One region of the Thiolapillus sp. genome, then DNA from elsewhere that is predicted to be linked to it. Evidence: predicted binding sites of a transcription regulator. Region 1 holds the regulator's gene; the other holds the start of a gene.

What was found. The regulator sigma-54, encoded in region 1, starts transcription at its own class of promoters, with help from an activator protein. The targets are predictions, from matches to a motif close to TGGCANGNTNCNTGCTT.
Region 2: the regulator sigma-54 is predicted to act here: its motif matches at 1,908-1,924, upstream of ACOCD2_RS10185 (NarK family nitrate/nitrite MFS transporter).

Annotation. Positions count from the first base shown of each region.
Region 1 covers NZ_JBHNMF010000073.1:4,710-8,118, forward strand. Annotated here, with positions in the region: gene ACOCD2_RS06180 (PTS sugar transporter subunit IIA) at 1-108, opposite strand, end outside; gene hpf (ribosome hibernation-promoting factor, HPF/YfiA family) at 203-535, opposite strand; gene ACOCD2_RS06190 (RNA polymerase factor sigma-54) at 550-2,004, opposite strand; gene lptB (LPS export ABC transporter ATP-binding protein) at 2,200-2,928, opposite strand; gene lptA (lipopolysaccharide transport periplasmic protein LptA) at 2,932-3,409, opposite strand, start outside.
Region 2 covers NZ_JBHNMF010000169.1:1,461-4,869, reverse strand. Annotated here, with positions in the region: gene ACOCD2_RS10190 (bifunctional protein-serine/threonine kinase/phosphatase) at 1-222, opposite strand, end outside; gene ACOCD2_RS10185 (NarK family nitrate/nitrite MFS transporter) at 400-1,866, opposite strand; gene nirB (nitrite reductase large subunit NirB) at 2,236-3,409, shown strand, end outside.

The sequences.
Region 1 (3,409 bases):
GGTGCCCGCTGCCAGTAGCTCAGCGATCACTTCCAGCGCCCGTTTCTTGCTTGCGGCATTGTTGGACAGGCTGATCTGATCCAGCTGCAGTAAATCTTCAGGTAACATGATGTCTGATGAGTTGTGGGAACCTCCCTAACGGTTGTTCGGGAGGTTCCGGCCTGTTGAAGGGCTGCAGCCTGTAGTTGCTGCAATCTCCGGATTATTCCGGCATTTCGGCCATGACGACTTTTGCGCCGTTGCCGCGAGCCCGTTTCTGGATTTTTTCCTTGTGTTTGAGAATCTGCCGGTCAAGTTTGTCCACCAAGCCGTCGATGGCCGCATACATATCCTCTTCACTGGCCTCGGCGAATACGTCGGCACCGCTGACATGCACGGTGGCTTCTGCCTTTTGCATGTGTTTTTCCACACTCAGGATAACGTGTACGTTGGTGACATGATCAAAATGGCGTTCGATGCGCTTGATTTTCTCTTCTGCATAACTGCGCAGGGCGTCGGTGAGTTCTACATGATGACCGGTTACGCTCAGTTGCATAATGTTCTCCTTAATTAAACGAGACGTTTACGTTCATTGGATGGCGGGATTGCCATTGCTTCTCTGTACTTGGCGACGGTGCGTCGCGCGACCTTGAAACCGTCTTCTGACAACATGGTGGCGATCTTGTTGTCAGACAAGGGTTTCTTGGGGTTTTCTGCGAGAATGATCTTGCGGATGCAGGCACGGATGGCGGTTGCAGAGGCCTGATCTCCACTGTCGGTGCTGACATGGCTGGAAAAGAAGTATTTGAATTCCAGCACGCCTTTGGGCGTGTGCATGTATTTGCCTGTTGTGATGCGTGAGATGGTGGACTCGTGCATTTCCACCGCTTCGGCGACATCCTTGAGGATGAGGGGTTTCATCGCTTCTTCACCCTGGTCGAAGAATGCCTGCTGCACTTCCACGATGCGGGTGGCGACCTTCAGCAGGGTCTGGTTGCGTCCCTGCAGGCTCTTGAGAAACCAGCGGGCTTCCTGCAGGTGGTCTTTCAGTGTGGTGTTGTCGGTGCTGTTGTCGGCACGTTTCACCAGAGCGGCATATTCAGGATTGACCCGCAGCCGGGGCATGGCCTGGGGATTCAGGGAAACCAGCCAGCGGCCGTTCTTCTTTTCGACGAAAACATCCGGTTCCACGTAGCGGGTGTTGGCCGGGGAAATGCTGGATCCCGGGTGCGGATTGAGGGAGCGGATCAGACCGAACACGGCCTGCACCTGCTCGGCGTTCGGCCGCAGCAGCTTGCGGATACGGGGCTCGTTGCCGCTGGTGAGCAGGTCGAAATGGTCGCGCAACAGCTTTTCCGCCTTGCGCTTGATGGGGTCGTCGGCAGGGAGCTGTTCCAGCTGCAGCAGCAGGCACTCCTGGGGATCGCGTGCGGCAACGCCGGGGGGATCGAAATGCTGGATGCGGTGCAGCACCGTGAGCACCTCTTCCATGCCCACTTCCTCATCCTCCATATCGGCGATGATCTCCTCCAGCGGCGCATGCAGATAACCGTCCGGGGAAATACCGTCGATAATGGCTGTGGCGATGGCGCGGTCTTCCTCGCTGAAGGGGGTGAGGTTGAGCTGCCAGTGCAGGTAGTCCTGCAGTGTTTCGGTGTGGCTTTCCCGGGCGAGGTAATCGGTCTGTTCTTCGCTGCCGCTGTTCTGGCTGCGGGTGACGGGGATGTCGTACTGGTCTTCCCAGTTGGCGTCCACCGGGAGTTCTTCCGGGATGGTCTCTGTGCTGCTCTGGACTTCCAGTTCTTCGGAGCCTGTTTCTGCCGCTGTTTCGGGCAGCTTTTCATCAGAGGCGGCGGGTTCTTCGCTTCGCTCCTCTTCCACCTCCAGCATGAGGTTGGACTCCAGCGCCTCCTGAATCTCCTGTTTGAGCTCCAGTGTCGAAAGTTGCAGCAGCTTTATCGCCTGCTGCAGCTGCGGGGTCATGGTGAGGTTCTGACCCAGGCGGAGCTGAATGGAAGCTTTCATTAGTGGTTGAGGAGTCCTTTGTTTTCTCGTTTATCCATAGTTTAGCGCAAGCTGGCCCGTTTACCGAAATGACAATGCTTGATACAGGTCAGGTTTAGCCGATATTCCTCTGTTAAACGCCTCATTTTGGGAAATATTCACGATATTGCCTTGTTTATCCAGGGGTATTTGGAGCGCAAGAGGGCGTTGCCTGTGTCAGAGGCGGAAGTTTTCGCCCAGATAGGTGCTGCGGACTTCGTCATGGGAAAGTATTTCCTCCGGTGTGCCCTGTGCCAGTACAGCGCCTTCGGATACGATGTAGGCGCGCTGGCAGATGCCCAGGGTTTCGCGCACATTGTGGTCCGTTATCAATATGGCGATGCCTGTTTTTGCCAGGTTTTCAACGATTTGCTGTATGTCAGCTACTGAAATGGGGTCCACGCCGGCAAAAGGCTCATCCAGCAGGATGATGCTGGGGCTGGTAGCCAGGCAGCGGGCGATTTCCAGGCGCCGGCGCTCGCCGCCGGAGAGGCTGATCGCCAGATTGCGGCGCAGGTGGGAAATGCCGAATTCGGCCAGCAGTTCGTCGCAGCGTTCCTGACGTTCCCTTTTCTGCATCTTTTTGAGGCCGATTTCCAGCACGGCGAGAATGTTTTCCTCGACGTTCAGGCGGCGCAAAATGGACGGTTCCTGGGCGAGATAGCCCAGGCCGTGTCGGGCGCGCACATGCATGGGACTGGAGGTCAGATCCCTTCCTCCCAGGCCGATGCTGCCGGCATCCACGGGAATCAGGCCCATGATCATGTAGAAACAGGTGGTCTTGCCCGCGCCGTTGGGTCCGAGCAGCCCGACGACCTCGCCTTCATCCACATGCAGGCTGACGCCGTCCACCACGGCCTTGCCCTGGTATTTCTTGACCAGCCCTTCGGCGCTGAGAAAGCTCATGGCTTATTCAGCATCTCCCGCTGGATGAATGATGACCTTGACCCGCTCCGAGCCTTTTGCCGCCGCGCCGGCCTTGAGGCGCGCCTTGACGCGGTCATAGACGATGCGGTCGCTGCGGAAGCTGTCATTGTTCTGGGTGAGTACGGCATCGCCAGTCAGGGTCAGTTCTTCGCTGTTGATGTCATACACGATGCGCCTGCCCTGGCCGGTGACCCAGGGCTTGTTCTTTTCCGGCCGCTGTTTGAAGGAAGCCGGTTTGCCGGTAGCGGTGAGCTTGCCGGGTTTCCTGTTCCTGAAAGTGATCACCACTTTGTCAGCCTGCAGTTGCATGGATCCCTGCCTGATCTTCACTTTGCCGCGATAGGTGGTTGTTGCAGTCTTCTGGTCGATATCGGCACTGTCTGCCTCGATTTCCACCGGCGCGTCCTTGTCGGACGGTAAAGCCAGCGCAACGGGTGCGGTTACCAGCAGGGTCAGTATC
Region 2 (3,409 bases), on a different contig from region 1:
ATCCGGGGTGCTGAGGTAATCGTCCATGAAACTGCGCACACAGATCTGTGCCGCTTCCACGCCACCTTCGGAACTGCTCATGCCATCACAGATGGCGGCGGCAATGCCCTTGTTCGTCAGGGCGCTGCCTTCGGGCACCAGGGCATCGGCAGCATCGGCGTTTTCTTCCTTGTTGCCTTTTTCCGTGACGGCGGCGTAGTCGATTTTCAGGTGGTTGCTCATAATGTCCTGGTCTAGTGCTTTAGGAGTCGGAGTCAAATCTTGTCAAGCCGTGGATGTTACGTGACGCATCTCTGATTTGACTCCGACCCCTCTGGATCTGACCGTAGGTCGGGCTTCAGCCCGACAGCGGCGGCCGAACCAGGGCAGGATGTCGGGCTGAAGCCCGACCTACGGACATTAGCTCACTTCGATCATCTGTACCGTACCGTCTTCCATGACCTCGGCGGTGTGTCCCTTGGGTTCATCGAGGAACTGTACAGCAATCAGGGCAACCAGGGCAGCGCCGGCGATCACCATGAAAAAGACCTGTGGCGAGACGAAGGAGAACACGGTAAGAAAAGTTACCGCACCCACATTGCCGTAGGCGCCTGCCATGCCAGCCACCTGACCGGTCATGCGGCGTTTCACCAGGGGAACGATAGCGAACACGGCGCCTTCACCGGCCTGGACGAAGAAGGAACAGGCCATGGTGGCTATGACGGCCAGGAATACAGGCCAACCGGAGGTTATCTGGCCGAGAATCAGGTAGCCGACAGCCAGCCCGGTGATGAGGATAGAGAGCATTTTCTTGCGACCGAACTTGTCACTGAACAGGCCACCGAAGGGACGCGCCACCAGGTTCATGAAGGCAAAGCCTGAAGCGAGCAGGCCTGCCTGCACCAGGGACAGGTCGAAAGTGTCCTTGAAGAACAGAGGCAGCATGGATACCACCGCCAGTTCGGAACCGAAGGTTACAAAATAGGCCAAATCGAGAATGGCGACCTGCTTGAACTTGTAACGGTGGATCTCGGCCACTTCTTCGCTGAATACATGCTTGTTGATGCGCCATACCTGAGAGGTTTGATAAACATAGAGCGCAAGCAGACCCAGATAAATACTGTCCGTCGGTACCGCGCCGATGATGTTCAGGTTGGCCGGTCCCAGTTTCCAGGCCAGCACTGCCAGAGCGGCGTACATGGGAATGTTCATCAGCAGGTAGAAAAAGAAATCCCCCTTGCTGGTCACTTCCATGGCGCCGGTCTTCTTGGGCTTGAAATAGGTGGAACCCTTGGGAGTGTTGCGTGCCAGCTTGAAATAGACGAACGAATAGAGCAGGGCGACGGCGCCGGTGGTGGCGATGGCATAGCGCCAGCCGTTCTCGCCGCCGTACATCAGGGCCAAGCTGGGCAACAGCATGGCGGATGCCGCGGAGCCAAAGTTGCCCCAGCCCCCGTAGATGCCTTCAGCCACGCCTACCTGTCTGGCCGGGAACCATTCACCGATCATGCGGATGCCGATAACGAAACCTGCGCCCACGAAACCCAGGGCGAAACGGGTGGCCAGCAGCATCTGGTAGGAATCGGCCATGGCGAAGAAGAAACAGATGATGCTGGAGATGAACAGCAGGCCGGAGAAGATCAGGCGCGGGCCGTACTTGTCCACCAGCATGCCGATGATGATGCGCGCCGGAATGGTCAGGGCCACGTTGACAATGAGCAGTGCCTTCACTTCCTGTTTGCTCAGGCTGAAGGTTTCCTGGATGGCCGCCAGCAGGGGGGCGTGGTTGAACCACACCATGAACGATAGGAAAAAGGCAAACCAGGTCAGATGCAGGGTTCTGATCTTGCCGCTGAATGAAAACAGGTTGAGTTTGGCTTCCGACATGCGATGCTCCATTGCTTGATTACAACTGTCACGGGTTGACGAAGCATGAACCGTGCCAGTCTGGGCGGCGGAAAGGTCAGGAAGAAAACACTCTCTTTATATGGGTGGCCACCTCCGGACAGGTGTCCGGAATCTGTATAAGAAAATGCTGATACATAATTGTGCTTCGGATGTTCCGGGAGGCACCAAAATGGTGCGTCTTTTGAGGCTGGTAGTGAAGAAAGCGTTAGTCAATGTGGAAAACAGGCGTAAAAACAATCAGATAATGTCGTTCTAATATTCTTGGCAAGCTATTTGCAGTACAGGGGGAACAGTTGCAAGCCTGGCCGGTATCGGCCTGTCAGGCGAAAAATATACAAGAGGAAGCCCATGAAAGAACGTCTGGTACTTGTAGGAAATGGCATGGCGGGTGTGCGTACCCTGGAGGAGCTGCTCAAGCTTGCACCGGAGGAATATGACATCACCGTGTTTGGTGCCGAACCTTACCCCAACTACAACCGCATTATGCTTTCCCCGGTACTGGCGGGAGAAAAGACCATCGATGAGATCATTCTCAACGACCGGGAATGGTACGAGAGCAACGGCATCACCCTGCACACTGGTGATCCTGTAGTGGAAATCGACAGGATCAACCGCAGGGTGATATTGGCATCCGGAATGGAAGTTTCCTATGACCGGCTGCTGCTGGCTACCGGATCCAACCCCTTCATCATTCCCGTTCCCGGTTCCGATCTTCCCGGTGTCATCGGTTTTCGTGACATCGCCGACGTGGATGCCATGGTCGAAGCGGCTAAGACCGGCAAGAAGGCCGTGGTGATCGGTGGCGGCCTGCTGGGTCTGGAAGCGGCCAACGGGCTGATGATCAACGGCATGGATGTCACTGTGGTGCATCTCATGGATGTCCTCATGGAGCGTCAGCTGGACAAGCCGGCAGCGGGGATGCTGCGCAAGTCCCTGGAAGAAAAGGGCATGAAGTTTCTCATGGAAGCCCAGACCGCAGAGGTGCTGGGTGAGGATCATGTCACAGGACTGCGGTTTGCAGACGATGCACAGGGACGTGCAAGTGTCGTGGGAGGCAGGAAGCCGGGAACGACCGAAATAGAAGCCGATCTGGTGGTCATGGCCGTGGGCATACGCCCGGCCATGGATCTGGCGCAGAAGGCCGGCCTGTACTGTGAGCGCGGTGTGGTGGTGAACGACACCATGCAGACCTATGACCCGCGCATCTATGCCGTAGGCGAGTGTGTACAGCACCGTGGCCAGTGTTACGGCCTGGTGGCGCCCCTGTTCGAGCAGGCCAAGGTGGCGGCCAACCATCTGGCGAAGATGGGCATCGCTCTCTACGAGGGCTCGGTGACTTCCACCAAGCTCAAGGTGACAGGCATCGACCTGTTCTCGGCGGGAGAATTCAACGAGGAGGACGGGGATGAAACCCTGGTCCTGCAGGATCCGGCGCAAAATATGTATAAGAAGCTGGTGGTGCGGGACAATTGTATCAAGGGCGCCGTCATGTTCGGCGATACCATGGACGGTACCTGGTATT